One region of the Bilifractor sp. HCP3S3_D3 genome, then DNA from elsewhere that is predicted to be linked to it. Evidence: riboswitches for the same ligand, from Rfam matches in the RefSeq annotation. Region 1 holds a riboswitch; each other region holds the start of a gene.
The links. A riboswitch is a leader RNA that binds a small molecule or an ion and turns the genes downstream of it on or off. The one in region 1 is predicted to bind thiamine pyrophosphate.
Positions count from the first base shown of each region.

Region 2: it holds a riboswitch for thiamine pyrophosphate, as region 1 does, so the genes downstream of both, thiW (energy coupling factor transporter S component ThiW) here and ACTNDI_RS12475 (thiamine-binding protein) in region 1, are expected to answer to the same signal.
Region 3: it holds a riboswitch for thiamine pyrophosphate, as region 1 does, so the genes downstream of both, thiC (phosphomethylpyrimidine synthase ThiC) here and ACTNDI_RS12475 (thiamine-binding protein) in region 1, are expected to answer to the same signal.
Region 4: it holds a riboswitch for thiamine pyrophosphate, as region 1 does, so the genes downstream of both, ACTNDI_RS03835 (energy-coupled thiamine transporter ThiT) here and ACTNDI_RS12475 (thiamine-binding protein) in region 1, are expected to answer to the same signal.

Region 1 is NZ_JBQHWP010000025.1:6,458-13,995, reverse strand. It holds gene ACTNDI_RS12480 (uroporphyrinogen decarboxylase family protein) at 90-1,178, shown strand; gene ACTNDI_RS12475 (thiamine-binding protein) at 1,263-1,565, opposite strand; TPP riboswitch at 1,738-1,845, opposite strand; gene ACTNDI_RS12470 (MATE family efflux transporter) at 2,027-3,385, shown strand; gene ACTNDI_RS12465 (guanylate kinase) at 3,652-4,254, shown strand; gene holB (DNA polymerase III subunit delta') at 4,542-5,531, shown strand; partial or broken gene ACTNDI_RS12455 (PSP1 domain-containing protein) at 5,590-6,432, shown strand; gene ACTNDI_RS12450 (tRNA1(Val) (adenine(37)-N6)-methyltransferase) at 7,039-7,538, shown strand, end outside.
Region 2 is NZ_JBQHWP010000010.1:1,537-9,074, reverse strand. It holds gene ACTNDI_RS07350 (HAD family hydrolase) at 1-499, opposite strand, end outside; gene thiM (hydroxyethylthiazole kinase) at 474-1,334, opposite strand; gene thiW (energy coupling factor transporter S component ThiW) at 1,403-1,984, opposite strand; TPP riboswitch at 2,203-2,312, opposite strand; gene ACTNDI_RS07335 (AraC family transcriptional regulator) at 2,515-3,603, opposite strand; gene ACTNDI_RS07330 (MFS transporter) at 3,739-5,082, shown strand; gene ACTNDI_RS07325 (glycosyl hydrolase) at 5,132-7,538, shown strand, end outside.
Region 3 is NZ_JBQHWP010000016.1:47,322-54,859, forward strand. It holds gene ACTNDI_RS10395 (DUF975 family protein) at 1-773, opposite strand, end outside; gene thiC (phosphomethylpyrimidine synthase ThiC) at 1,073-2,383, opposite strand; TPP riboswitch at 2,595-2,697, opposite strand; gene ACTNDI_RS10405 (urease accessory protein UreD) at 2,934-3,773, opposite strand; gene ureG (urease accessory protein UreG) at 3,770-4,387, opposite strand; gene ACTNDI_RS10415 (urease accessory protein UreF) at 4,499-5,191, opposite strand; gene ACTNDI_RS10420 (urease accessory protein UreE) at 5,302-5,787, opposite strand; gene ureC (urease subunit alpha) at 6,045-7,538, opposite strand, start outside.
Region 4 is NZ_JBQHWP010000004.1:143,147-150,684, reverse strand. It holds gene cooS (anaerobic carbon-monoxide dehydrogenase catalytic subunit) at 1-2,127, opposite strand, end outside; gene ACTNDI_RS03845 (TDT family transporter) at 2,099-3,160, opposite strand; gene ACTNDI_RS03840 (DMT family transporter) at 3,772-4,092, opposite strand; gene ACTNDI_RS03835 (energy-coupled thiamine transporter ThiT) at 4,257-4,949, opposite strand; TPP riboswitch at 5,042-5,143, opposite strand; gene ACTNDI_RS03830 (DUF438 domain-containing protein) at 5,201-6,979, opposite strand; gene ACTNDI_RS03825 (cupin domain-containing protein) at 7,045-7,538, opposite strand, start outside.

The sequences.
Region 1 (7,538 bases):
GCCGGCGCAGGAACAGAGTTTTTGACGAAATTGAATGCGTATATTTTTCAAATTGAGAAGCTTACAGGTTGAGGAAAAGAGGAATAGATATGATTGGAAAATATATGAAAAGGGCATCAGAGAGAGATTATTCCAGGAACTGGGCACAGCCGGGTACATTTCCGTGGCTGATTCAGCAGCCGAAACCGCCGATCAGCGGGAGGCCGGTATCCGTGCGGGACAATTACATCCGTGCGGTCAAGGGAGAACAACCGTACTGGATTCCGTGCTATTTCTTTGAATCGAATACCATATGGCCGGACGCCATAGAGGAACATCCGGTTCCGGAGGTGAGCGGATATGACTGGTGGGGCGTATACTGGGAGATGGTCGACAGTATTAACGGTATGATTACCAAACCGGGAACCAGAACCATATCGGATTTTTCGAAGTGGAAGGAAGAACTGGAATGGCCGGATATCTCCGGGGTCGATTTTGAAGCGGACGGGAAGAAGATTCAGAAGGATCTGGATCCGGATCGTGTGCATATATACCAGTGTACGGAAGGCATTTTTGAGAGACTTCACGAGCTGATTCCGTTTGCGGAGTCATTGATGGCATTTTATGAGGAACCGGAGCTTCTGGCGGACTTCTTTGACAAAATGGCGGACTACAAGATCGAGACAACGCAGAAGGTATTCGATTATTACGGGCGCGTGGACGGCGTTCTGTATCACGATGACTGGGGCACCGAGCGCGCAGGCTTTTTCTCGAACAAGATGTTCGATGAGCAGCTTCTGCCTTATGAGAAAAAATTCCTGCATGATTTCGTAAAAAAGAATGGTCGGTTTGTAGAGCTGCACTCTTGTGGCAAGAACGGCCAGTATCTCCCGGAAATGATCGAAATGGGAGTGGATTACTGGAATCCGCAGCATCGTGCCAATGATTACGATGAATTGTTTGATCAGTGGAATACGAAAATGAGCTTCGCCTTTGATATTGATATACCACACGGGGCGGATGAGAAAGAAATCCGGAGAATTGTGCGTGATTTCGTGGATCATTACGGAGAAAACGGCAGAATCCTGGCGAGCGTAATGACGGATATGACAGATCCGAAACAGACGGACATCGCGAGGGACGAGCTCTACCACTATTCCCTGGAATACTACAACAGGCTTTATCACAGAGAGGGCTGAAGATATCCCTGCTGCAGCTGGCATATATATGATGACTGCAGCAGGGATACTCATGACGACTGGCTCCGGAAATTTCTGTCGGTATTATTTCGTATGATGTTTTGAAACTTTTTTGTCGATACTCAGAATCTCCTGTTCCGGGTTGTATACCACCTTGATGTATGCGGAGACAGACGGTGCGCCGGCGCGGATTGCGACATGCTGGCATTCCTTTACCACGTCCATCAGCTGGTCGTAGCTGTCTCCTTCGATGGCGGTCTCGAAAGGCCCCACATAATAGCTGAGGCCGGTGCTCTTGATGTAGGCGATAACCTCATCTACAATCCGGATCAGCTCTTCATCGTTGTCCACATCTGGTAATGTCTGAATGGCTACACTTGCCTTCATTTCTTTTTTCCTCCTTTTCCCTTTTCAACATCTTCGTATTCAACAGCCAACAAGGAAATCGCGCGCCGCAGGTGGATTTCTGCGTCTGTCGGCATAAAAAATGCAGCAGCACCGGAATGAATCAGGCACTGCTGTATCAAGGATGAAGAGCGGGTTTTCTACGGAAAAATCCTATGATTCTCTTTACGCTTCCTACGCTGGCATGATCCAGATCAGGTATAAGGGTCACAGACAACATCTGTATCTCAGTCCTTTCCGGCGGACTCCCCTGCTGTATTTCTATATTTTAGTCACTTTATTTTTCAGTGTCAATCCTGTGGCGGGTTAAAACAGCAAAGCAAAGGCAGCAAAGGATACCAAAGTTAATTGTTGATTTTGCCCGCCTGCCGCAGATTTAAAATGGAATCCTGCATCTTCGGTGGTATAATGTGCAGGTATGAGTTTGAAAGCGGGTTTGGGATATGACGAAGGATATGACGAAAGGGCCGATTCTAAAGACCCTGATACTGTTTACAATTCCCCTGGTTCTGGGAACGCTTCTTCAGCTTACTTATAATGCGGCAGACAGCATGATTGTGGGACGGTTTGTCGGAAAAACAGCGCTCGCGGCAGTGGGTACGACAAATCCTCTGGTTACCCTGGTTCTGCTTTTCACAAACGGGATCTGTCTCGGGGCGGGAATACTGGTAAGCACGCTGTATGGAGCGGGAAAGAAGGAGGAGCTGCAGAGACAGGTAAGTACGGGAATGATCTCAGGGTGCGTTTTCTCCGTGGCAGTCGCGGCTGTGATGTTTGTGGCAGCGAAGCCGCTTCTGATGGCGCTGCAGGTGGAGGCGGTCATTCTTCCGGAGGGAGTCTTCTATCTGAGGATCATACTGTTCGGCATGTTCTTCAGTTTTATCTATAATTATCTGGCCAGTATGCTGCGGGCGATGGGTGACAGCGTCTCTCCGCTGATTTTTCTCGGCGGAAGTGCGGTACTGAATATTCTCGGGGATCTTTTTTTTATCGCGTTACTTCACATGGGAGTGGAAGGCGCCGCGATCAGTACGGTGATCTGTGAGGCCCTCAGTGCGGTTCTTTGTTATTTCTATATTCAGAGGAAGGTTCCGGAGCTTCGTCTTGGAAAAAAATGGCTGATCTTTGACTGGTCGATGCTGAAGAAAACCCTTGCGTTCGGTTTTGTGAGTGCGCTCCAGCAGAGCACGGTTCAGATGGGAAAGATTGGAACCCAGACCATCGTAAATACGCTCGGGGTAAACGCGACGGCGGCTTTCAACGCAACGAACCGGGTGGATGATTTTGCAACGATTCCCCAGCAGAATATCGCGCACGCCATGACTTCGGTGATGGCGCAGAACGTCGGAGCGGGGAATGCGTCGCGGGTGAAGCGGACATATCGTGCCGGAATGTATTGCGAGCTCGTTTATGGCGTGGTGATCGGTGCTGTGGTGTTTTTGGCGGCAGGGCCGCTGACCAGGCTGTTTACTTCGGATCCTGAGGTCATCGCGGAAGGGCAGCGCTATATGCGGCTCATTGCGGTCATGTATCCGGTTCCCGCGTTCACAAACGGACTTCAGGGATATTTCCGGGGAACGGGGGACTTGAAGGTCACGTTATATTCCAGTCTGATCAACATGGGAGTCCGGGTCGCATCGGAAATACCGATGGTGTTCGTGTGGCACTGGGGTTTCATCTCGATTCCATGGTCGTATCTTTTCGGATGGATCGCGATGAGCATATTTGAGCTTCCATTCCTGATCCGGCGTCTTCGCCGGATGGGAAAGAGGCCGACAAACGAGAAAGCGGAGACAGAGTAAGGAGCCACAGCGTCAGAAAAAACCGCGGCGCGGGAAAACCGCAGCGCAGGTAACAGCCGCGGTCGTGGGGAAGGAAATCGTGCGACAGAAAAACCGCTGCGCGGATCAAATGTTACGACTCAGGGAAAATGCGCGGTGCGGACCAGATGTTGTGACGCAGGAGAAAGGCCGCTGTGTGGGAGGAAGCCGCAGCTCGGGATGAGGTCATGATACAGGACGAAGCCGAGAGAGGCACCGGGCGTATCGGTGACCGGTGGAGAGTGAATATGGGTACAATTTTTTACATTATGGGAAAGAGCGCAAGCGGGAAGGATCACATATACACCGCGCTGCTTGCCCGGTCGGAGCTGAATCTGAAGCCGATCGTGCTGTATACCACAAGGCCGATGCGGCAGGGAGAAGAGAACGGCAGAGAATATTATTTTTCAGACGAGAGGCATCTGGCGGAACTGAGAAAAGCCGGGCGGATCATTGAGGAACGCTGTTATCAGACGGTCAGCGGACCGTGGTATTATTTTACGGCGGATGAGGGACAGATTGATCTGAAGAAGAGCGATTATCTCGGAATCGGTACGCTGGAATCCTATGAGCAGATGGTCCGGTACTACGGAAGGAATGTCATGGTTCCAATCTATATTGAAGTAGACGATGGAATCCGTCTGGAGCGGGCACTGCGGAGAGAACGGAAGCAGAAGCAGCCTCAGTACGAAGAAATGTGCAGGCGATTTCTGGCGGATCAAAAGGACTTTTCCGGGGAAAAAACAGCGCGGGCCGGCATCACCAGGCGGTTTAAAAACAACGGAACGATCCAGGAATGCATCGATGAAATCGCAGGCTTTATCCTTTCGATAAAACAGCGCCGGCCATGATGCCCTGACAGAAGAAGAATGCCGACAATCATGCGCAGGAAGAAAAAACGCTGCCAGTCATCATGTTCAGATAAGGATCCTGTAAACGATCGGCCTTGTCAGTCATGCGCACAGTAAGGATGGACAGCAGCAGAAGAAGAACAGGCGGAGGGTACCCAGGCGACAGGAATTATGGTATCATAGATTGAATAGCTCTTCGAAAATGCAGACAAGATCGTCACGCGCGAAGCAGAAGTTCGCAGAATATCAAGCTCAAGGAGGGATTAATCATGCGTGAACCTGACGAAATGAAGGGATTTGCGGGGATTGTTGGACATAAAGATGTAGTGTCACATATTCAGAATGCAGTCCGGACGGGAAAAATCTCTCATGCGTATATTATCGGCGGGGAGAAGGGATCTGGAAAGCGGCTCATAGCGACACTGTTCGCCATGACGCTTCAGTGCGAGGAGCATGGAACGGAACCCTGCGGAAAATGTGCCTCCTGCCGTAAGGCTCTTGGCGGAAATCATCCGGATATCATCTATGTGACGCATGAAAAGCCGAACTCTGTAGGAATCGACGAGATCCGGGAGCAGCTGGTGGAGGATGTGCAGATCCGTCCCTATGAGAGCAGGTATAAGATTTATATCGTGGAGGAAGCGGGAAAGATGACGCCGCAGGCGCAGAACGCGCTTCTGAAGACGATCGAGGAACCGCCGGAATATGCCGTCATCATGCTTCTGGCGGACAATCCGGAGATTCTGCTTCCGACGATACGCTCCAGATGCGTGACATTAAATCTGAAGCCGGTTACCGAGGAAGAGATGAAGGATTATCTGATGCAGCAGCTCCATGTGCCCGACTATCAGGCGGATATCATGGCATCCTTTGCCCAGGGAAATATCGGCAAGGCAAAACGGATCGCAGAGTCCTCTGAATTCATGGAGATGGTGGAGAATGCCGTATATCTTCTGAAGAACTCCCAGAAGATGGAGGTCAGTGAGATGATTGACGCCGTGCGGGAGATGGCCGGAGATAAGCAGAAAATCTACGATTATTTCGACATCTTCACGATCTGGTTCCATGATGTCCTGATGTTCAAGGCGACACGGGAAGTGGACGGTCTTGTGCTGAAGGGTGAGATCAACGCGATCCGGGAACGCGCAAGCACCAGCTCATATGAGGGACTGCAGAAGATTCTGGAAGCGATACAGACGGCAGCGGGAAGATTCCGGGCGAATGTAAATCCTGATCTGACGCTTGAGCTTCTGTTTCTCACAATACGGGAGTGCTGACCGGCGGAGATGATGTGAAATACAGATCCCGGGAACGGGATTGATAGGAGTAAGCAATATGGTAAAAATTATTGGAATCCGGTTTCGAAATGGGGGAAAGGTCTACTATTTCGATCCGAAGGACATGGAATTCAAGAAGGGTGGTTATGCCATCGTTGAGACCGCCAGGGGCGTGGAGTGCGGAAGAGTTGTGCTTGCGCCGCGGGAGGTTGAGGACAGTCAGGTGGTGCAGCCGCTTCGGCCGGTGATTCGCGTGGCCGGAGAGGCGGACATTGAGCATGAGAAGGAGAATCAGCGCAAGGAAAAGGAAGCCTACCGGATCTGCAGACAGAAGATCAGGGATCACAACCTGGATATGAAGCTGGTGCAGGCGGAATACACCTTCGACAACAAGAAGATGCTGTTTTATTTTACGGCGGACGGAAGAGTGGATTTCCGGGAGCTGGTAAAGGATCTCGCCTCAGTGTTCCGGACAAGGATCGAGCTTCGCCAGATCGGTGTCCGCGATGAGACAAAGATGCTCGGCGGAATTGGAACCTGTGGAAGACCGCTTTGCTGCAGTACGTATCTGTCTGATTTTGCGCCCGTCTCGATCAGGATGGCAAAAGAACAGAATCTCTCCTTGAACCCGGCGAAGATCTCCGGAGTCTGCGGGCGGCTGATGTGCTGTCTTAAGAATGAGGAGGAAACCTATGAATATCTGAACCGGAAGCTGCCGGGCGTCGGAGATGTGGTTCAGACGCCGGACGGACGGGAAGGAGAGGTACAGTCTCTGAATGTTCTCCGTCAGAAGGTCCGGGTATTGATCGAGGAAGGCGATGACAAAGAGGTCGCAGATTATGCGGCAGAGGAGATAACGCTGATTCAGAAGCGGAAAAAAGGAGGAAAACCGGAAAAGGAGCATGCTGGCGCAGAACGTTCCGGCCAGCCTGGAAAATCCGGAGCAAACACTCGCGCTGAGCGCGGCGGTAAGGAGCGGCCGGGCAGGGCTGCTTCTTCCGGAGAGGGCAGCGCGCAGGGAGAAGCAGAGAAGTCCGCACCGGGAGATACCGGTTTCTCCGGCAGAAAGGAAGCAAGAGACCGGAGAGAGAGCCGACGGGAGCAGTCCGGAAGAGATGGCGGCAGGAGAGAATCCAGAGAATCATCCGGGGGAAGAGAGCAGGAACGGCGCCAGAGGATGGCTGCGGGTGAGAGGCTGAACTCCGAAAGGGGAGGCAGACCGGCTCCGGAGGCTGATGGCGCTGAGGAACGTCAGGATGAGAACCCGGAGAGAAGAAGCCGGCGAAACCGTCGTGGAAGACGGGGAAACCGTGACAGAAGAAATGGGATGGATCCGGAAGGAACGGTGAGTCGCGAGAGTGAAGGCTTTCGCGCGCGGGGAGAAAAACGCTCTCCGGAGGACGGAAGAGATTCCGAATCACAGAATCCGGAGCGGACCAGAAGACGGGACCGCAGACGCCCGGATCGAAGCAGAAGAGAGATGCCGGAAGAAAACAAGGAGTCGTAAATGTCCCCAGAACTGAAACAAGGAGAGCATCTGGATGATCTCCAGAATGGATTTTTTATCATCCAGGGGCAGAAGAGCTTCCGCTACGGAATCGATGCGGTGCTTCTGTCCGGTTATGCGAAGGTAAAACCGGGAGAGCGGGTGCTGGATCTCGGAACAGGGACGGGAATTCTGCCGATCCTTCTGGCTGCCAAGACGCCGGGACAAAGCTTCACGGGGCTGGAGATTCAGAAGGAAAGCGCGGATATGGCCGGCAGAAGTGTGGCCCTTAATCATCTGAACGACAGAATATCCATTGTACAGGGAGACATCCGGGAAGCCGTATCCATATTCGGTGCGGCTTCCTTTGACGTAGTGGTCAGCAATCCGCCCTATATGATCGGCCGGCACGGACTGACGAATCCCGATCCGGCAGTGGCCATCGCGAGACATGAGATTTTGTGCAGCTTCCGGGACATTGCGGAGCAGACGTCCCGGATTCTCACGGACAGAGGACGCTT
Region 2 (7,538 bases), on a different contig from region 1:
CGGACGGCAGGAGAGAGGTGCCTGTCTCATCGGCCATTTTCTCCCTGCAGAAATCATAGATGTCCGGATCCCGCTTTCCCCTGCCGATTTCCTCACAGCTCACAAAAAAGTCAAAATATTCCAGAATTCCGTTCCGCCGGAAACACGCCCTGGAAAGCGCGGTGTCATTTGCCGTTGCGACGCACATGCGCACACCCCGTTCCCGGAGGCTTCGGAGATAAGCGGCGGCTCCCTCCTTCAGCGGAATGTCCTCCTCGTAGTGCTTTCGTATCAGAGCGAACATTTCTTCCATCACTTCTCCGGGCGTTTTCGCAAGACTGTATCTGTGAATGAAATACGCCGAGCTTTCGGACATTGTCATGGTTTCGATCGGCGCAAGATCCTCCCGGGATGCATGAATGCCCAGACCGCCGAGATAATCCTCCGCGAGATGATCCCAGTACCGCATCGAATCCGCCAGCGTGCCGTCCACATCAAAAATCGCGTACTTTTTCCGCATTTCTCTGTTCCTCCTGACACCGGATGCCCTGATCCACCTTCTCCGGAGTCATATTGAAGACGGCATCGATCAGATCTGTGCGGAAGGTGGCGTTTCCGGTTCCCTTCTCCAGACGCTTCTGTTCCGCGATCTCTCCCGCAAGGCCCATCACCGTCATTGCACTCACGACAGCGCGGAAGGAATTCTCTCTGTCGGCACCGCAGAACGCTCCGATCAGCGAAGTAAGCATGCATCCGCTTCCGGTAATCCGTGCCATCGTTGCGCACCCATTATGGAGAATCACTGTCTGTTCTCCGTCAGTCACGATATCTGTCTCTCCGGATACGGCTATGACGCTTCGGATCCGCAGAGCCAGTTTTTCGGCCATCACAATACTCTTCTCGAGATTATCTGCGGTAATCTCATCCTCCGCGCTGACATCCACGCCCCTCCCGGTTTTCGCCTCAAGGCCTCCTGTCTCAATCGCACGGATCTCAGAGGCATTTCCCCGGATTGCGGTAAAATGGACCGTCTCCAGAAGCTCCCGGATGCTGTACCGCCGCAGCGTTGTGCTGCCGGCAGCGACCGGATCCAGAACAACCGGGATTCCCAGCTCATTCGCATGCTGTCCGGCAATGATCATGCTGTCTACCGATTCAATCGCTCCGAGATTGCAGACAAGGGCATTCATTCCCTCCACTCCCTCGCGGACCTCGCGAACATCCATCGTCATCGCCGGTGTTCCTCCTGCCGCAAGAATGATATTCGCGCAGTCATTGACCGTGACAAAATTTGTGATACACTGCACCGCAGGCTTCGTTTCCTGCACTTTTCGAAGAGATTCTCCATACTCCATCTGTTATGATTCCTTCCATAAAATGCTTCATCATTTTTTCAGTGGACTTCCCGGCCGCGGAAAATTTTTCATTTGTTCAGCTGCGCCTGCATCTTCGGCAGCGCCTTGGATCGCTTCAGCACCAGGAGAACCGCAATGGCGAGGGTTGCCCCCATCGCAGATGCTGGGCCGTAGTAGGGGATAAGATAAAAAATCGCGTATTTAATGTGAAGTGCCAGGTTGAAAATCACGCTTGCCAGTACCGCGCTGATGAATCCGGTTCCGATGACTTCTCCGACCCATGCTGCCCAGAGCTTATGCGTTTTTCTATACAGAATACCGGAAAGCAGGGCACCAAAAATCGCGCCGATCACAGCCTGAAAATCACAGCCGACCAGAGCCACCCGCATGCAGCCCGTCAGAAGAGCTGCGATGAAATTGTACCACGGGCCCAGAAAAACCGCCCCCATAACGTTGCAGAAGTGCTGAAACGGAGCCATGTGCGGAAACCATACAAAGGTATTCAGCACAAATCCGAGACATGCAAGCATCGCTGTAAATACCATTTTCTTCAGAGACAGCTTTCCTGCCCGTGACCCTTCCGGAAGCGGGGCAGCAGCAGAAGCTGCATTCTTTGCAGAAACCGTGGTTGTGTTCCATTTGTTTTTCATGATCATATCCCTTCCTTTTTAAGATTTAAAGAAATTGATGACGCGCCGGCTGATTGTCACTATGATCACCGGTCCGGACGCGAAACGAGATAAAACACGCTGTGCGAGTTTTATCTCGCTATCGCGACGCTTGCCGCACACGAATACTTCGCATTCGGCTGCGGCTCACTGTTCGCGTAAAAAAAACAGACTGCCAAACGACAGTCTGCATAAATACGCATAATCACAGCGATGCTCCCTACGTTGGCATTATCCAAATCAGGTTAATGGGTCGACAGCTGAAATCCGTCCTCTCAGCCCGATGCATCGGGCTCCCCAGTCTGTTTCTCTTGATTTTTCTAAAGCGTTCTGCTTTAACAGGCCTATTATAACACAATCCATTCAGAAAGTGCACACCAAATGTCAATCTATTGTTTCTGACCGCCAAATGTCAATCTACTGTTTCTGAACTGAGCAATTTTGATATTTCAGAACGTGTGCAGAAAAGCTTTGACGAGACAGATGTAGTTATTAAAGTAAATGGACATTAATCAGGGGCTTAGCCGCTCTTTTATTTTCTCTTCGGTCCGATACTCTGAGGGTGTCCGTTTGTAGTAGTGCTTGAAGCTCTTTCGGAAGCTGTATACAGAGGAGAAGCCGACTTCTTCTGCAATGGACTCGATGGATTTATCTGTCGTCTTAAGTAGATTTTTGGCTTCTGCCATCCGGATGTAATCTAAATTCTCTTGATATCCCTTACCCGTAAATTTGATGAGCAATCGCCGTGTCTGCCGTTCACTGTATCCAAAGAATTTGGCTAAGGATGAGAGTGAAATCTCCTTGTAGTGCTGTTGCATGTAACTCAGAATCATGGCTATGTCATAATTCTTTTCGGTGGGATCGTTATTGATCAGTTCGGAAGTAGAAGCATATTTGTTCATCAGTCTGGAGAAAAGGAGGGAGATAGATGCCTTTTTCTCCAGTTCCGTGTACTTTCGATAAGACGGATCCGTCTGAAGAAGATTAATTGTCAGGCTTTGGATAAGTGGATCACGTCCGGTGTGAAAAAGAATAAAGGTATCATTTACGTAATGAGAAAGGACATTAGTGAAAAAATGATGCAGAATATCATTTTCATAGGTATGATTAGAAAAAATCTCCCAGAAAGTAGAACTTCTGACCAGGATATTCACAAGAACGCAATCATCGTTGTAGGAAGAAAGAGCGTGTCTTGAGCCTAATCCCAGAATGACCAAGTCTCCCTGTTTCAGATCAAAAACGCTGTTGTCCGTATAGTTTCTTGCCGTTCCCCTTAACACATAGATAAGCTCGAAATAAGTGTGATAATGCCAGAAAGCTGGAAAATAATTGGGGGGAATCATAGCATAGACATCGGTATCAAATGCATCCAGTACATGATCGGGGATATACCTATTCGTAGGATCCATTTGTAGTTTGTGTAAGGTTTCGTCTTCGTTAAAAGGATAATTCAAATTGAATATATCCTTGTTAACAGTATTTCCTGGAATAGACCAGTCCACGTCCGGATGGTCATAATAGTATTGTCTTAAAAATTTAGTCTCTTTCAGAAAAAAATCTGGAAGCGTCAGTTTTACGTCAAAAGAGAAAGCTTGATTCATCTTTAAGCCTTTCTAATTCATTTTCCATGTCCGAAAAGTTATTTCCAATGTCTCCAATTTAGCTTTTTTCTCTATAAAAAACAAGTTATTTTTTATTTACAAATAAATGTTAGGCTTGTGCAAAAGGAGAGAAAAATGGGAGAGTTAAATGAAAAAATTAGTGTTAAAGAAAAAATCTCATATGCATTAACGAACCTGGGTAATATTCCGGTTCAGGCAATTTTAGGATCCTACCTATTGATTTTCTACACAAACATTGTCGGATTAAATCCTGCAGCATGTGCGACTCTGTTCTTGATAGCCAGAATCCTGGATGGACTGAATGATCCGCTGATAGGTTTCTGTATTGACCATGCTAAAACAACTAAGATGGGACATTTCAGACCGACTCTGCTCTTTGGTTCTATTGCCTGTGGCATAAACTTCTTACTGATGTTCTACGGACCCTATATGGCAACCGGAGGAAAGCTGGTTATCGCATATGTGACATACATTCTGATCGGTGTTCTGTTTCCGGTTATGGATATTTCCCTGAATAGTATGCTTCCTGTTATGACCTCAGATGTGAAAGAGAGAACCGCCTTAAGCTCTATCAAAGGATTTGCTTACATGGCAGGAATTTTCGGATTGAACATCGTAGCACCAATCATTATCGGTGATACAAACATCGCTGCTGGTTACTTCAGATTAGTTGTGATTGCAACTGTAATCATCATTGGTTTTTCTGTACTTGGAACCCTTGGCATTAAGGAGAGAATTCAGGCAGCACCCGACACAGAATCTTATAAGTTCAGAGATTTGTTTCGAATTCTGACGGCTCGTCCGGTATGGGTCACTTTCCTTACCGCATTGACATATTTTGTCGGCACATACATTCTGAATACAGCGAATACTTATTTCTACACATACGTATTAGGCGATCTTTCTTTACTGAGTCTTGTATCAATTGTTCAGCTGTTGACACTGATTCCTTTTACTGTTCTTGCAGTTCCGCTGGTTAACCGGTTTGGAAAAAAACGCTTATATGCCTTATCATTAGTGATGATTACGCTCATACCGCTTGTAAGGCTGTTCAATGTAACAAATATTCCGATTCTTCTGATTGCAACCGTAGTAACCGGTATAGGTTCCGGTCTCAGTATGCCTCTAACCTATGCGATTCAGGCGGACAATACCGACTACGTTGAACTGCATCTCGGCATAAAAGCGCAAGGTGCAATTGCTTCCCTCTCATCTTTTATCACAAAATGTGCAATGGGTATCGGCGGAGCCATTCCCGGATACATCCTTGCAGTGGTAGGATTTGATGCAAAAGCGGCAACACAGACTGGAAGCGTAAATTTCGCAATTGTTTTCTGTGTTATCATCGCACCGGCTATTCTTGGAGCCCTTGGCGCATTGATCTTTGCTGTATTGTATCCTCTGTCAAAAGAAAAATTAGATGCGCAGAATGAAGAAATCGTAAAAATCAGAGGCTGATATTTCAGTTTTATGTAAAACAGGATTTCTTATACGGAGGTTATTTGAAATGATTGATATAAAGAAACTGCAGAAACCGGCAGATGAGTTTAAACCAGATATCAGATGGTGGCTTGCTGAGGGCCTCAATACAGATGAAACTCTGAAACATGATCTGGATCTTTTGAAGGAATCCGGATTCGGTGCTGTTGAATTTCTGGCAATGGACGAGCCGGGAGCAGATTCCAAAATTTATGGATGGGGATCTGAGGAATGGGTTCATGATTCAGAACTCATGTTCAGGGAAACAACAAAACGCGGCATGGGAGTCAGCGCTACCTGTGGCACAAACTGGTCAAACTGCAATCTGACAACCATCACACCGGATGATAAAGCAGCTGCCAAGGAACTGGATTATGCTCTGGAAAGGCTGAAATCCGGAGAGAGTAGAAAAGGCAAGCTGAAAAAGTCCAAACTAATCATGCCGGGTGTTACAAAGCAGGAGTTTGTCGCTGTTGTTGCGATTCGTGATTTAGGGGAGAAGGACGGAAAGCATTATCTGGATAAGGATTCTGCCATTGTTTTAAATAATCAGGTAATAGGAGGAGAACTGAATTTTACTGCACCAGGGGATGGTGAATATCTTCTTTTTACCTTCTGGATTCATGGTACCGGGCAGACGGCAAACCCATCCTGCAGTGTTTCTTATACTGTTAACTATATGGATCACTATGGCATTGATGCCTTCATTCGGTACTGGGACAGAGAGGTAATCACACCGGAGCTGCGTAAGACGCTCGAGCAGAACGGGCGCGCTATGATGTACATGGATTCTCTGGAACTCGCAACTTTCGGGCAAGGTGGTCAGCTATGGGGGTATAATTTCGTAGACGAATTCAAAAAACGCCGAGGTTATGATATTGTACCTTATCTTCCCTTTGTAATTAAAAGGCCGGGCATGATGCAGCCGGTCCATGAATACTACTATTATATGAAAGACTCAGTTTTTGCAGAAAAACTTCTCAACGACCTTTATCAAACGGCCACAGATATGTACTGTGAGAATATGATGAAGCCGATGAAGGAGTGGTGTAACAAGAACCATATGTGGCTCCGTTCCGAGATTTCCTACGGGCTTCCCTTCGAAATTTCCCAGCCGGGCAAGTATGTTGACGATGTTGAGACCGAGTCTCTTGAGTTTGCATCGCAGATCGAGCCCTACAGAAACCTTGCAGGTACTGCTCATGTATACGGTCGCATGTATTCCAGTGAGACTGGTGCAACAACCATGAACTACAAGATGCCCTTGGATTTCTACACGCAGATCATCTATACGCAATTTGCTGCGGGCGTTACCAAAACAGTTCTGCACGGCTATTCCAGTATCGCTGGTTCAAAGCAGAGTACTTACTGGCCGGGACATGAGGGCATGTGGCCGATCTTTTCCGAGCGATTCGGTTCTCGTCAGCCTGCATATCAGCATTATAATGACTGGACCGGCATGCTGGCCCGTTATCAGATGCTGTTGCGCGAGGGAAAACCCAGAATGGATCTTGCCATATTACGCCTGGATTATAATTTTAACAACTTGTATTTCGCTGCTGAATCCGGAGAAAAGGATCTTTATGAACATCAGCTGATGCGTGGTCATGAAGGTATATACTGGAAAGACATGAACCTACAGGATGCTGGCTACACATGGGACTACTTTGCCCCGCAGATTCTCGAAGAGGACTTTGTGGATACCCGATACGGGGTACTGCTTCCGGACGGACCTGGATATCAGGCAATCGTGATCTTCCAGAGTATCCTGCCGGTCACAACCGCAAAGAAGATTCTGGAAATGGCAAGGAAAGGACTTCCGGTCGTCTTCGTAAATGGATGTTCCGAGACAATCCGTCCGGGCGTTACAGTTACCCACAAAAAGGCAGCAGCCATGACACCTTTCAACGACGGAAAAGACGAAGAACTGGCAGTCATTGTCCGGAAAATTAAGTCTGTTCCGACCACAAAAGAGATTAATGTCCAGTCCGAGACGATTCAGGCTCTCGCAGAATTGGGCATTCAACCCAGGGTTTCTTTTACTGAGCCAAACACAAAAGTCCTAACACTTCTCAAAGAAACTGAGAAAGAAATTATCTACTATGCGTATAACATGCAGTACACAGAGACAGAAGATTTTACTTTCACAGCTGCCATTAATGGTGCCGGCAAGCCGTATAAAATTGACTGCTGGAACGGAAGAGTCGAGGAAGTCGGATGCTATAAAATAGAAAAAGGCAAAACATTCATTACCACAGTGCTTGCGCCGGGTGAAGCCTGCATTTATGTGATCGAAAAAGGACAGGAAACCCTGCACGCAGTCGAAGCCCGGGGATTGACAATTGTCGCAGATAAAGGGAAACTCATTGCAAAAGCAGAATCGAGTGGAGATTACGATGTCGTCTTATCCGATGGAATCGGGAAAAAGGTCTCCA
Region 3 (7,538 bases), on a different contig from region 1:
TTCTGTCCCGCGAACGGATTTTTCTCGATCTTGATGGCATCGTACAGCGCGGCGCTCGTCTGCGCCATATAGGGATCTACATAGAAGATACCGACCAGCCCGAAGGTAATGCCTGAAAGAATCACCCACAGAAGAAACGAAAGGTCCAGCACAAATGCCTTCCATTTATTTCCGTACATCATGTTTCTGCTGATCTGGAACGCTTCCTCCATCGGCATGTCCGGATATTCAGCCAGAAGATACGGGATCATCCGGTATTCATACCCTTTCACGATTCCCGGAATCACGAAAAGCAATGACCAGAGGAAGGTATAGAGATCACGGAAGAACATCACCTTTACCACGTTCTTGTAGGAGTGATCAAATCCGTACATGATTTCGCGAAGCTCCGCTTTCTGGTGAAGATTCGTATAAAAGAATCTCCGCACCCCGACTTCCAGCGGATTCAGCAGAAATACATCGGCCACAATCGCGATAACGGCGATCACCAGTGTCACCAAAAAGATGATTCCGGCAGCCATCAGCCACACACCAAACATCCCGCCGGGAATGCCGCCCGGTCCCGCATGAAATCCGAAAATATCCGTGTCTCTGCCGGAAACGATATCATAATTCAAAATTCCGTTGCAAAATCCGGATAACGCTCCTCCGCCTGATCTGCTGTAAGATCCTCCGATCGCCAGCGAAAGAAGAAGTCCGGCAAGAACAGCTTTCCAGTAATTGCCCCTGAATACCTCTTTTGACCGGTTTTTTAATCCGATCCTAGTCCACATACTGCTCCTCCTTTTCTGTGCTGCGGCAAATATTGCAGTATATTCCAACATCCGCGGCAGCCCTGTGGCAGCTTCCGCCTCGCGGCGAAATCTGTAACCATGATTCTCAACCTTAAGTATACAGAATCCAGTGCCGGTAGGAAAGCATTTTCTTTTTTATTCATGCGACAGAAAAAAAACAGGGATTTCACAGAACCTCTGTCCGGTGCTGCCGGCTGCTGACCTTAAGTCAGCCCCAGGATAACGGCAGGCTTGTGAAATCCCCGCATAATATCCTCTGATCAGAGGATATCGATATATTAGAGAATATCGATATATTCTCCCGCCAGCGCTTTATTCATGCTCCGCACCGCGCAGAACTTTCCGCACATGGAGCAGGTGTCACTGTGATCATCCTCTGGCGCCCGGCTGTCCCGAATGGACTTCGCAGTATTCGGATCAAGCGCCTCCTTGAACTGAGCATCCCAGTCAAGCTTCCGCCTTGCATCCGCCATCCGATCGTCCTGTTCCCGCGCACCCGGAATGCCCTTGGCGATATCTGCCGCGTGAGCCGCGATCCGGCTCGCTATTATTCCCTGACGTACATCGTCTATGTTCGGAAGCGCAAGATGCTCCGCCGGTGTCACATAACAGAGAAAAGCAGCGCCGCTCATCGCCGCAATCGCCCCGCCGATCGCAGCTGTGATGTGGTCGTAGCCTGGCGCGATATCTGTTACCAGAGGTCCGAGTACGTAGAAGGGCGCTCCCTTGCAGATGGTCTGCTGAACCTTCATGTTTGCGGCGATCTGATCCATCGGCACATGGCCTGGTCCTTCCACCATGACCTGGACATCCCGGTCCCACGCCCTCTGCGTCAACTCACCAAGCCTGAGCAGCTCGCCAATCTGACAGCTGTCCGTCGCGTCCGCAAGGCATCCCGGCCGGCAGGCATCACCGAGGCTGATGGTCACATCATGCTCCCGGCAGATCTCCAGAATCTCATCATAATATTCGTAGAAGGGATTTTCGTTGCCGGTCATCGCCATCCACGCGAATACCAGACTTCCTCCTCGGCTGACTATGTTCATTTTCCTCCTGCCGGCCTTGATTTCCTCAATCGTCTTTCTGGTGATCCCACAGTGCAGCGTCACGAAGTCCACACCGTCCTCTGCGTGCAGACGCACGACATCCACAAAATCCTTTGCACAGAGGGTCGCAAGATCCCTCTGATAATGAATCACGGAATCATAAATCGGAACCGTGCCGATCATCGCCGGACATTCACTGGTCAACTTTCTGCGGAACGGCTGGGTGTTGCCATGACTGGAAAGATCCATGATTGCTTCAGCGCCGAGATCGACGGCACTGAGAACCTTCTTCATCTCCACATCATAATCCTTCACATCACGGCTGATACCGAGATTTACATTAATTTTCGTCTTCAGCATACTGCCGATGCCGTTCGGATCAAGCCCCTTGTGCGCCGGATTCGCTGGGATAACCACCTTTCCCTCTGCTACCCAGTTCCGGATTTCCTCCTCCGTTCTTCTCTCTTTCCCTGCCACAGCCTTCATCTCCGGAGTGACGATCCCTTTTCTCGCCGCCTCCATCTGCGTATGATACTCTCTCATCTGTAACCTTGTCCTTCCTTTCGAATTCTCTAAAATAGAATAAAGTCACTGGCGCTTTTCGCGTGTGACGCTCCTGTCTGCGGTTTCGAAGAGCTGTTCTGGTATAATACTATATAAACTGCGGATTTCTCCGTGCTTCGTGGTTTCGAAGAGCTTATACACAAAAAAAGACGATACCCAAATGGATACCGCCTAACAGACTACATAAAAAACACCAGTGCTCGCACTTCCCTACGTTGGCATTATCCAAATCAGGTTCTCGGGTCGTATCTCATGTGATACCTCTCAGCCTTCCGGCTCCCCATGTTTTTCTATTCTATTGTTCTGTGCCGGCCCGGATGTTTCCCTGAAGCCAGGAGCAATGAGCCTCACAATGGGTTCATGATAACACATTCCCTTATTTTCATCAAGCGTACTTTTGCGCGGAAAATCAACCATTTTCAAAATTCTTTTTGATAGCCGATCTGGATTAACGACTTCCGGCACTTAGTCATACATATGCCTGTTATCTCTATTGACAACACTCAAAATCGCTAAAGGCGCATTTCATTCAGGCATTTTTCCTCAATGCAAAGTGGGGATAACCGAGAATTTTCTCCCGGTAATAACCGGTCATTGAATACACGACTTCGCGGTTCTCCACGATGCTCTTCCCCAGAACACGAAGTACAAGTCCATAACGATCAAGCAGAGACAATCCGAACCGGACCTCCTCGGAACCGGTGAATTTCTGATTCAGAAAATTTCTCAGTTCCTCCAGCATAGCCTCGTCGACACCTTCATCAATGATGACAGCGGAATTGTAGTTCATGGATCCCTCAAAGCATCCGATTTCATGCATATGATCCTCTTCCGGGTTGACGAGCAGAAAGTCATGGAACAGAAGCCGACCATCCATCCGGATATCGGTCTTCAGCCCGATATCCCGGTACTGGAATGGTTCCTCGTCCTCCGACCACCCGGCAGTCAGACCGTCGGTCATAATCAGTCTGGATCCCGAAGCCATCTGGATCTCCGTGTTCTGACGAAATCTTGCCCTGGCATATGGAATCGTCTCATCAATATAATACTCCAGGAAGGAATCCTTTCCGATCTTCACCCGATTGTTCTGACTCGTCAGTCTTCCCCCGTCGCACTTGTAGATATAGTTCGGGGTCTGTGTCGTCACAATCGCATGACACTGTTCCTCAAGCGAAACCTTCTGAAGGTACGTCTCCCCCTCGGTAAAACCGCCGCCGGTGCTGATCAGAAAGTAATAGGGAACGTCGCCTGCAGCCGGAATATTCCCGGAAATCCTGGAATTTCCCCTGCGATAGGTCGACTGTGCCACAGTTCTCCCATTTCGGTTTGTAAATCCGAGGCGGATTTCTCCGTCAAATTGACTTTTCATTCAAGGTCCTCCAGAAGACAATCCTTCTTCAGCCACCGCACAACATCCTCGAGACCTTCGTCCGTTTTCAGATTCGTAAACACAAAGGTACCGTCTCCGCGAAACTTTCGGGACGTCTCCCGCATGTTCTCCAGATTTGCTCCGACATAGGGCGCGAGATCGATCTTGTTGATGATAAACAAATCCGACTTGATCATTCCCTGTCCTGCCTTTGCCGGGATTTTCTCGCCCTCCGCGCAGTCAATGATGTAAATGGAAAAATCTACCAGCTCGGGGCTGAAGGTTGCCGCGAGGTTATCGCCTCCGCTCTCAATGAACATCAGATCGAGGGTGTGGTTGAAACGCTTCTCCAGCTTCTCCACCGCCGCAAAATTCATGGACGCATCCTCACGGATCGCCGTGTGCGGGCATCCGCCGGTCTCCACCCCGATGATTCTGTCTGCATCCAGTACAGAATGGGATACCATATACTCAGCGTCCCACTTCGTATAGATATCATTGGTGATAACCGCCATGCTGTATTCATCCTTAAGCCTTCTGGTAAGCCTCTCGATCAGCTGCGTTTTTCCGGATCCTACCGGACCTCCGACTCCGATTCTTACTGCCCGTTTCATGATTCATTGTCCTTTCTCTGTGATGCGCTGCCGGATCATATTCCTGTCAGATGATTCCGGTATCCTGATTCTCTGATTCACTGCTCCTCGAATTCCTGCTTCTCGCATATACTACGACATGAACAATCTCGCTTCCTGTGTCTCGTGACAGATCTGCGCCAGTTCGAGACCGGGAATGTTCGCCCCCAGATATTCCTCATCCAGATCCGACGTTCGGTCATAAAGATCCGTGATCAGGAGCATGACGTCATGCAAAATCACCTGTCCTTCTCTCTGACCGAGGGGGACGGAGCGGACCGCGTTCTGCACAAGCGTGGAAGCCACACTGTAGCCGTACAGCTCAAAAGCATCCCGGCAGTCAATTCCCTTTTCATGGGCAAAAACAGAAAAAACGATCGCGGGGCTGCCGAAGTATTCGTCCTCATCCATCATCTCCGCGTATCGGTTTAAAAATGCATATCTGTCCCCGTAAATTTTCCGGATCAGCGCCGCCATCTGTACAGCGATCATCCGGCTTCCCTCGCGCGTCTCTCTTGCTGCCACGGACCGGTTGATGATGTCATCGTATCTCAGAAGCTCCTCCTCACGTCCCTCATCCAGAGCGCGGCTGCATAAAATGACCAGCAGTCCCTCTCCATAGCGGTACTGAGAGCGGAAATAGTTCTCCAACCACTCCCGAAACTGCGGCGCCTTACGGATGACCCGCCTCGACAGATAATTTTCCATTCCGAAGGAGTGATTAAAGGTACCGATCGGAAAGGTCGAATCACAGATCTGAAATGCCTCCAGCAACTCTTTTTTCATTCTGCTATTGTCCTCTCTGCAATATCTAATAAAAACTCTGCTGCATCCGGTCTGCAAAAGGCAGAGATACTGTAAAGCCTTGCCTTTCAAGCAAGCCCGGGCAGAAACCTTTAATGCTCTTCCGCGTGGTGCGCATGTGTATGCGCGCCCGGCGTCAGGTTTGCGTACTGCATGGGTTTGTCCAGCTGCACTTTCTCCACGGTAAACTCTGTTCCGTTATCCTTCAGCGTCTTCAGCACAACCGGATCCATCAGAAGCGTAATCCTGCCGTCTCTGATCTGCACCGGCTTATGCAGGTTGCCGAGCATATGCGCTGTTTTTCCCATTTCATCCATATCTGAGGGAGTAATCACGATCACCTCATCCGGAATGACACTCAGTACAAGAAGTTTTCCCGGCTCCAGCATAAAGGCAGATCCGTTCTCCAGCTTCTGTGATTCATCCCCAAGCCGGATTCCATAGTCACGCCCGTGATCAGAGGTTACCCGCAGGATTGATTTCAGAAGATCATCACTCTTCACCAGAGCGGTCTCCACATGCCAGGATGCCAGATCCGGAATATCCTGGATATTCCCGTATACTTCTGTCAAAATCATGATTCTATACAGCTCCTCTCTGTCAGACTGTCCAGCTGTAACCGAGGCATGACGCATATTACGGGCGATGTCTCCCTGTCATAGTGTCCGCCCATATAGGGAAACCGGTTCCTGCGATTGCCCCAATATCCGTCTGATCATCATCGTCACAGCGTCCTCCCATATATGGAGATCGGTCCGGCTGTCATTACCGACAGTCCGGACCGCCCCATGCCGGCACATATCACGCCGGAATATCATACCTGTTTCTGTACTTCTCAGAAGAAGTAGTACCGCTGTGCCAGTGAAATGGTATCTACCGGCTCACAGCTGATCAGCTCGTCATCAATTGTCACATTGAAGGTCTGCGGATCAATCCTGATCGTCTTCGGCGCATAATTGTTCAGCTTCATATCTCTCTTTGTGAGATTGCGCGTGTTATGAACCGGGAGAACAATCTTGTTCAGGCCAAGTTTTTCCTTAATTCCGTGTGTGTACGCATAGGTGGATACAAAAGTGATGCTTGTGCTCTGCACTGCCTTGCCGAAAGCACCGTAGAGATCTCTCATCATTCTTGGTTCAGGCGTCGGAAGACTTGAGGAAGCATCTCCGACAACGCCATATACGATCATTCCGGATTTCAGAACCAGCTTCGGTTTTGCGCCGAAAAACTTCGGATCCCAGATGACCAGATCCGCGTACTTGCCGACCTCGACGGATCCCACATAATCGGAAATGCCGTTGACAATGGCCGGGTTGATGGTATATTTTGCCACATACCGCTTGATCCGGTTATTATCGTCATATTCGGAATCACCCTCGAGCGGTCCTCTCTGCTGTTTCATCTTGTCTGCCAGCTGCCAGCAGCGCATCGCCACCTCACCGACACGGCCCATTGCCATGGCATCAGAGGTCATGACGCTGAGTGCGCCCATATCATGAAGAACATCCTCTGCCGCCACCGTCTGCTTTCTGACACGGGACTCCGCAAAAGCGACATCCTCCGGAACCTTCGGATCCAGATTGTGACAGACCATGGTCATATCAAAGAGCTCATCGATAACGTTCTGCGTATATGGATTGGTCGGATTTGTAGAGGACGGAAGAATGTTCTCATCACCGGCAACAATCATGATATCCGGTGCATGTCCGCCGCCGGCGCCCTCTGTATGGAAGGTATGAACCGTGCGTCCTGCAAAGGCATTAATTGTATTCTCAACGAATCCGCCTTCATTCAGGGAATCTGTGTGCACCGCGTACTGAACATCATACTTGTCCGCTGCCTTGATGGAATTGTCAATTCCCGCCGCCGTAGCGCCCCAGTCCTCATGCGTCTTGATTGCCGCGGCACCTGCCTCGACCTGCTCTGCAATGGTCTCCGGTGTCGCGCCGGCGCCCTTTGCCATAAATCCATAGTTCAGAGGATCGTTTTCAACCGCTTCGATCATACGCTGAATATGCCATGCGCCCGGCGTGGTTGTGGCAGAGTTGGAACCGTCTGCCGGCCCTGTTCCGCCTCCAAAGAGCGTCGTAATACCATTGTCGAGAGCGGCATGAGCCAGGCCTGTGGAAAGATAATGAACATGAAGATCGATACCTCCCGCGGTAAGAATCAGCCCTTCACCTGAGATCGCCTCCGTGCTTGCTCCGACGATGAAATCGATGTTGTCCATAATATCCGGGTTTCCGCCCTTGCCGATAGCGAGGATCTTCCCGTCACGGATACCGATATCCGCTTTGTAGATTCCTGTATAATCGATGACCGTAATTCC
Region 4 (7,538 bases), on a different contig from region 1:
CTTGACCGGGTCCACATTTACCACCATGTGAGATCCGAGTGTTTCCTCGGTTCCCTGCTTCAGGAACTCAATTACATTCTTCGAACCGAAGATCTGCGCCTCAACACAATGGTAAGAGGAAATTCCCAGAAGACGGAAGGCCAGAGCCGCATCAATTCCCTTTTCATTGCTCCACTCAGGAGAAGTGAACGCATACGGCATATCCGGCAGTTTCTGGCCGAGCGCACCCGCAATGCCTGCCATGATGGCACTCGATCTCGTGTTGTCGATACACTCTCCCACATGCCACACCGGCGGAAGATCCGGCTCAAGGAATCCGCGGAGTTTTTCTCCCGCAAGCTTGTTCGCGTCCTTCGTGCAGTATCCGAGCTTCATCAGCGGATACGACGCGCATCCGTTCGTGAGAATGAGTACGTTATTCTCAATCAGCACCTTCGCCACATCCGCGATGCACCGTTCATACGGCACCTTCGGGTTATTGCAGCCGACCATGTTGACGATTCCGAGAATCCGTCCGTCCTTCAGCGCCTCCGCGATCGGTCCGAAGCCTCCGAAACGGCGGCCCAGATATTCGGCGGAAAAACCGACTTCCGCGGTGACTTCATACGGCGGAATGTAGACCGGAATACCCTTCCTGTCCTCGAAACTCTCGATTCCGCGCAGGACGATCTTCCGCGCCAGCTCCTTCGCCTCACCGATGTTGGAATGATGACGGTCGAACTCCATTCTCTCGGCACCGGGCAGACGCGCGGAAGCACTCGTCGTCACAACCGTCGTGCGGTAACATTTTGCGACATCCATGATCGCCGGGAACACATCCTGAACATCTGCCACCCAGAGATCCAACGCTCCGGTCATCAGGACCAGCTCCGCGGAAACCGCGTTGGACAGCGGAATAACGCCATCATAGCGGTACATCGCGGAAAGTCCGCTGCAGCAGATGCCGTAGAAACGGATTCCCTTCGCACCCTTTTCCTTCGCAAGGTTAATCATTTCCTCTGTCTGGCCGCATTTCACAATTTCCTTTACCAGAAGCGGCAGATGACCGTGAACCGCAATGTTCACGTACCCTTTCTCCAGTGCCCCGATGTTCACCTTCGACGTCACACGGTCGCCGATACCGAACAGAGAATCGGTCGCGATCGACGCTCCCGCCACACCGGTGAAACAGAAGGCGAGTCCGCAGCGCAGGAAATGCTCCATCGTGCTTCTCCAGTCTCCGTCAGTTCCCACCGCCGTCTTGTGGTACGCTTCAAAAACCTCATGATAGGCGCTGATCGGCATGATATCCAGATCCTTCCAGAGCTTTACGCGCTCAGGCGGAGCACAGACCTCCGCTGTCTTGTATACGTGAGCCGGATCCGGGCTGGAAAGATCATCCAGCAGAGCCTTTGCCAGATCGTATGCGACATCCTTCACCTCACGGCCTTCTGTCGGAATTCCGAAGCCCTTCGCCGTGGTCAGAATCTTCTGCTCACCCAGGAGCGGCGCGTCCAGCTTGCCCTCTGCGGCCCACATCAGCTCAAGCATCAGCTCTCTCGCATGCATGCCGTGCTGCGCGGCTCCGGCAGCTGCCGCACGCAGAAGATTCCGCGCGACAATCAGATCGGCGTCCGCCCCGCAGACACCCTTCTTCGCTTTCTGTGTGATACGGCACGGTCCCATATTGCAGATCTTGCAGCAGATGCCGGCCATACCAAAATTACACTGCGGCTGCTGTTTATCGAACCGGTCGAAAGTTGTGTCAATACCCAGCTGCTCCGAGCGCAGAAGCATCTCACGGATTGCCGGGTCCGGTGTCTTGTCAATCTGATCCTGCTTGGACGGGAAGGTCTTGCGATATGCGGTTACGGCATTCATATAGTCCCGGATAAACGCGTTCTCATCTTCCTCTGTGTCGACACATGCCGCGCCCTCCGCAGAATGGTGCCCCATTCCCGTTCCCTCATCTGCATGAATCTTCTCTTTTCCGTCATGCACAGATTCCGGATCTCTTCCTTCCTCTACTGCGCGGTACTCCGCATCTATTTTTTCCGGATCATGCGCGGATGCTTTCTGAATCACGACCGGGATTCCATTTTCATCAAACCCAATCAGATTACGATGTGTGTGAATATGTTCGAGCATGCTTCTGATATCCTCCTCTTTTTTCCTCCTGCGGCATCATCGGCTGCCGCAATCTGCCTGTGCCGGCAGCTGCTGTCTGTTCTTTTCCGGACAAAAACACAACATACCTGAAAAAAACAATACCCAGCAAAATCCCGGCAATTATACATTCTACATCTGCCAGTACCAAAAATACAGTCACAATATCATTTCCCCGTCCCGGCACAAATCCGGAAAGGTTTTTCCCCCAGTCCCCCGCACGAAGCGCGTTCCATGTCAGCCGGGTTCCGATTGCGGTATTGATGAACGGAAACGTAAATCCCGAAAATGACGGATAAAATGTTCCCCCGATGTATCGGAATACCTGTACCAGTCCGAGCACATAGAAGGCGCTGGAGAACAGAAAGATCACCAGAAATACAGCAGGATCCTTTGTCTCAAAGGACTGATGATATCCCACCAGGCACAGACTGAACGGCGCCGCACAGATCGCCGTCAGAGGCGCAAGCAGCTTCTCCGCAGGGAGCTTACGATAACGGACCGCCATCAGGATCATCAATACCGACGTCGCTGCCAGACCGTAAACCGTCAGCACTCTGCCGAGCGCCTGCATCCCGAAAGCAGGGCTCGTCGCCGCAGCCGCCACAATGCCCACATAGACCAGAAACCATGTCATGTATACTTTTTTCAGCTGAAAACAACGCACAAAGGACGCTGTAAACCACACGATCAGCACCGCGTGAAGCACCAGCGCCGCCCACCAGACTGACACACCAGCCGGAACGCTGACACTCTTCAGACTGACCGCGAGGAACATCAGTCCCATGGAAAAAGTCCCCGCAGCGCCGGCTATGGCAGGATTCTTCATATCCCGGCGCAAATCTTCCGGATACAGAAGAGCCTTCAGAACCAGCAGCACCAGAAGCGCCACGGATACCAGCTCCATGAGAATCCACACAAGATTCGAATAGCTCTTCAGAAAATTCCCAAATGCCGCAAAACCCAGCATCACTCCTGCTATCGGAACCGGCACTCTCCTGATCATGCTCTTCATGCGTCCCTTCCTCCAGAAAAAATACACCTGCCGCTCATTATGTTACGAAACCACAGCCGGAGCTTCTCCTAATGCCAGCCCACAGCCGCAGTTCCTCATAACGCCACTTCACTGCCGCAGTTCCTCATAATACCGGCTCTCAGCCACGTTTTTGCATTACATTTCTGCATTTATTATATTTCCTATCAACTAAATATGATTTTGAATTATACAGGAACATTCCGGCAATATCAACGAAAAAGAAAGCTCATTCGTGTTGCTCATTCCTGCTGCCTTCGAAACGAGATAAAACACGCTGCGCGAGTTTTATCTCGCTATCGCGACGCTCGCCGCACACGAATACTTCGCATTCGGCTGCGGCTCACTATTCGCGTAAATCACGGCCAGTCTCTTACACACGCTTCGCGTGTAACGATCCTGTCTGCGTTTTTGAGGAGCTGATGCGATACCTGGCCATATGTTCAGAATCTTCAAGCGAACAAGGAAGGCCGCCACGCAACAGTTTGCGCAGCGGCCTTCTTCTACATATCTTCCGTATCGTATTATATATTTTCAGTATTCTATATCTGCCATATTTTATATCTGCAGTATTCCATATCTGCCGTATCCCACTATCTGGTTCCCCAGACGTTTACAATCACACACCCGATGATAATCAGCACGATTCCAAAGACGCCGACACCGGTCAGCTTCTGACGGAACAGCAGATAGCCGATGACATTTGTGGCGATCAGTCCCACTCCGCACCAGATTGCGTAGGCGACGCCCACGTTCATACGATCCATGACGTGAGAAAAGGTGTAGTAACACACACAATAACACGCGATACAGATAATTGACGGTAACGGCCGGGTAAAGTGATGCGTATACTTCAGGAGCGACGTTGCCGCCACCTCCGAAGCGATCAGTACTGTCAGCAGAAAAACAGTCATTTTGATTCCTCCTGCATGTTCACTTACACGGATGCTGTCTCATACTGCGACCGACCGGGAATTCCTGCGCTGCATCATCCACGGACATTCCGGCCTTCAGCGTCTCATACTGCGACCGTCCGGAAATTCCCACACACGCACCGTCTCAATGCCTCGCCCGTGCCTTATGCCACGCTCTGTCTCGAATTACCTCCCGCAAGCGCCATCCCTCTGACCCTTATCATCGCCTTATTCACGGCCGGTATGAGAAGCAGCACAATGGTGAGGCCGCACTCCACGAAGATGTAGATCGCATTGTAGGCAAGGGAGTATCCGATCGCCGACATTCCGTATTCATTGCCATAGCTTCCAAAGAAAATGTAGCCTGAAAGAACCGCGAAGAAATACCTGCCGACAACTCCAAGCAGATAGCCCTTGATCAGTCCGTGCTTCGCCCCGGAAAACACACCGGAGAGCCCGAGAGCCGTAAACGCAAACACATAATCCACCAGCATCTGCGGCAGAGAAATAATATAGGGATCAACGATCAGCTGGAGAAGACCGTAGGCAAGACCTGCAAACAGCCCTGTCCCAAGGCCGTACCAATATCCCACAAGCGATATCAGCAGCATGGAAAAGAAGGTTATGCTGCCGCCCATCGGCAGATGAAACAGCTTGATCATGGATGCGACCGTCGCAAGCGCGATTGCCATCGCCGAGAACACAAGCTTTCTCGTACCGAGTACACCCTTCTGGTCCGGTTTCCGGATCAGGCAGACCAGAAGCAGTGCCAGAATGATCACGGCAATCACCGCAATGTAGCCGACCTGCGTCAGCTGGTATACTCCGTCACTTCCAAGAGTAGCAAATACAGACATAATATAATCCTCCTCACAGTTGTCTGCGGGAGGATTTCACTTTTCAAAGCTACGGAACTCTCAGAAACATTCATTTCTTTGATCACACAGCCTGCATTCAGACTCAGCTTCCCTACGCCGGCATTAACCGGATCAGGTCATCAGGGTCAGCCGCATGCACGGCACTCTCAGCTTCCGCTCCCCCAGCAGTTTTTCTTTGTATTTACAGTATAGCAGATAAAGCAAAACCGTCAATTCATTTTCCTGCTGATTCAGTGACCCGCGAAGTGTTCCTTCGCGAATTCCATATCCTGCACCAGCTCCGCAGCCCCAAGATAATTGCCCTTCCGGTCTCTTACGGCAAGATAGTTCACCAGCATGGTTCTTCCGTTTTTCTCCATCCATACCGGTACACTGTCCCTGCTTCCGTCCCGGAAGCTGTCCAGAATACTGCGGACCATGGGCTCTACCTTTGGCGGATGGCAGGAAAAGACCTCCCGGTCAATGGCCATTCCCGCACGCTTGAAGACCTTCGGTCCCTCATTGAAGTAGCGGTTGATGTTGTCCGCATCAATAAAACTGATCTCCATCGGTATGGTGTTCAGCAGTGCTGTAAGCTGCGGAACCGTCATATGTCCGCCCGGCATCACAACCTCGCCCTGGGAGAGGCCAGGCTTTTCTGCCTTTTTCTCTGCGTTCAGAGCCTGCTCCGCTTCTTCCCAGTCCGTAAAGGACTGACCGAGGATCTCCGTATAATCTCCGGAGTCCCGGTACACCGAATACCAGTCTTCCGCCGTGAAATTCACCGCGCAGATCGGGAAGAGAATATTATTTTCTTTGTAAATCATTTCCTCCGCCCGGTCAAGCACCGCCGACAGCCGGCCGTACCAGTCGTCGTCGTGATCTTCATCCTTTGAAAGCGCACTGATCTCGTCGCGGATCTCATCATCCACGGTCCACATGACATCTGACGGGCCGGAGATATCATAACGCACCTTCAGATGCGGATAGAGCAGATCTCCTTTCTTCGCGTAGTGAACTGCAATCTCGCGAAGCTGTGACATAAGCCTGTCGTCCGCACTCTTTCCGGCGACAGCCTCACGCGCACGGAGAAGAAGCGTCTCGATTGCCTGATTCTCCCTCTCAAAGAGATTCAGCGGATGGCCCGGAACCGACGCGAGCGAAGCCGCCAGCTCTTTGCGGTCGCCCGGATCCGCAGCTGCCGTTGAGGTCATCTCCGCTATACGAGAGAAGTCTGCTGTCCTCTGCTCAGCGACAGAAGCACCGGCTCTCTTCTTCTCTACAGCAGAGGAAACTCCTGTCGCCCCTGCTGCAACAGAGGAATCTCCGGCCTTCCCTGCTGCAACAGAGGAGTCTCCGATCTTCTTCATAAGAGAATCCTCTACCGCCTTCTCCGCATTGGCGATCTTCTCTTCTCTTGTCGCACCGTGGAAAAGCGCGGAATGTACATCGCAGAGCTTCTGCACCTCCTCAAGAGGAGTCCCGGATTTCAGAAGATCCTGCTCCGCTCTCATGATTTCGGAGGCATCAACATCACGGAAATTTTTCACAAAATCGGCTCTTACTGCTTCAAGGTCCTCACCGCTGCCGAGTCTTCTCAGGTAGCTCTTGAGAAGTTCGTTGCGCTCCTCAGTCATGCCGCCTTCTGTCTGCGCCGCCGCCCGGCTCACACTGCCGCCTTCTGCCTGCGCCGCCTCCCGGCTCACACTGCCACCATCTGCCTGCGCCGCCTCCCGGCTCACACTGTCACCGGCTGCCTGTGCGTCCTTTGCTTCCTCCCAGGGCATTTTCAGCTCCGGCATTTCTCCCTCGATCTCAAAGCCGTGCGTCATGAGTGCCATGACCACATCCATCATCGAGATATTTTTCATCTTCGCGCCCTTCGGAATCGTCATGATTCTTCCGACAGAACCGAGCATTCCCTTTTTCGTGATCTCCCGGAATCCGACGCCGGAAAGGATGTCTCTCAGCTCCGGGTACTCCTGCACCAGTTCATACACAGATTTGTTAAAGTCAATCTTCTTTGCCATATCTCTGCTTACTCCAATACTCATATATATGTACAAGTTCAGACTCAGTTGTCAGTAAACGTCGGTCAGTCAAGTGTCAGCAGCAATGCCATCTTGAACTTCTCCGAGGCCTTCACAAAATGACGTCCTCCCTTAGCAAAATGAAAGTTCTCGCCGGCTTTGATTTTGTGCTCTTTTCCCTCATATCCGATGATTCCCTCTCCGTCCAGCGCAAAAACAATCGCTTCTCCCGGAGCCGCGTGCTCGGAAAGACCCGTTCCCTTATCAAATGACATCACTACAAATTTCATTTTATCGTTGTGGACAACATCCATATTCACAATCCTGCCCGCCTGATAAGGAACCACCTCTGCCAGCTGAAATACCTCACCCGCCTTAATTGTATTGTTCATAATATCCTCCTTCCGAATTAAAATCTCCGTGTAAACCACGCCCTTCTGCGTGCGCATTCCCATCGGGGTATCTGTCAGAGTCACGATAGCCCCGCCGGCATTCAGTTCCCTGATAAATCCTTCTCTTCCATATACTTCCATGCTTCCATCCGCCACCAGAATCAGCT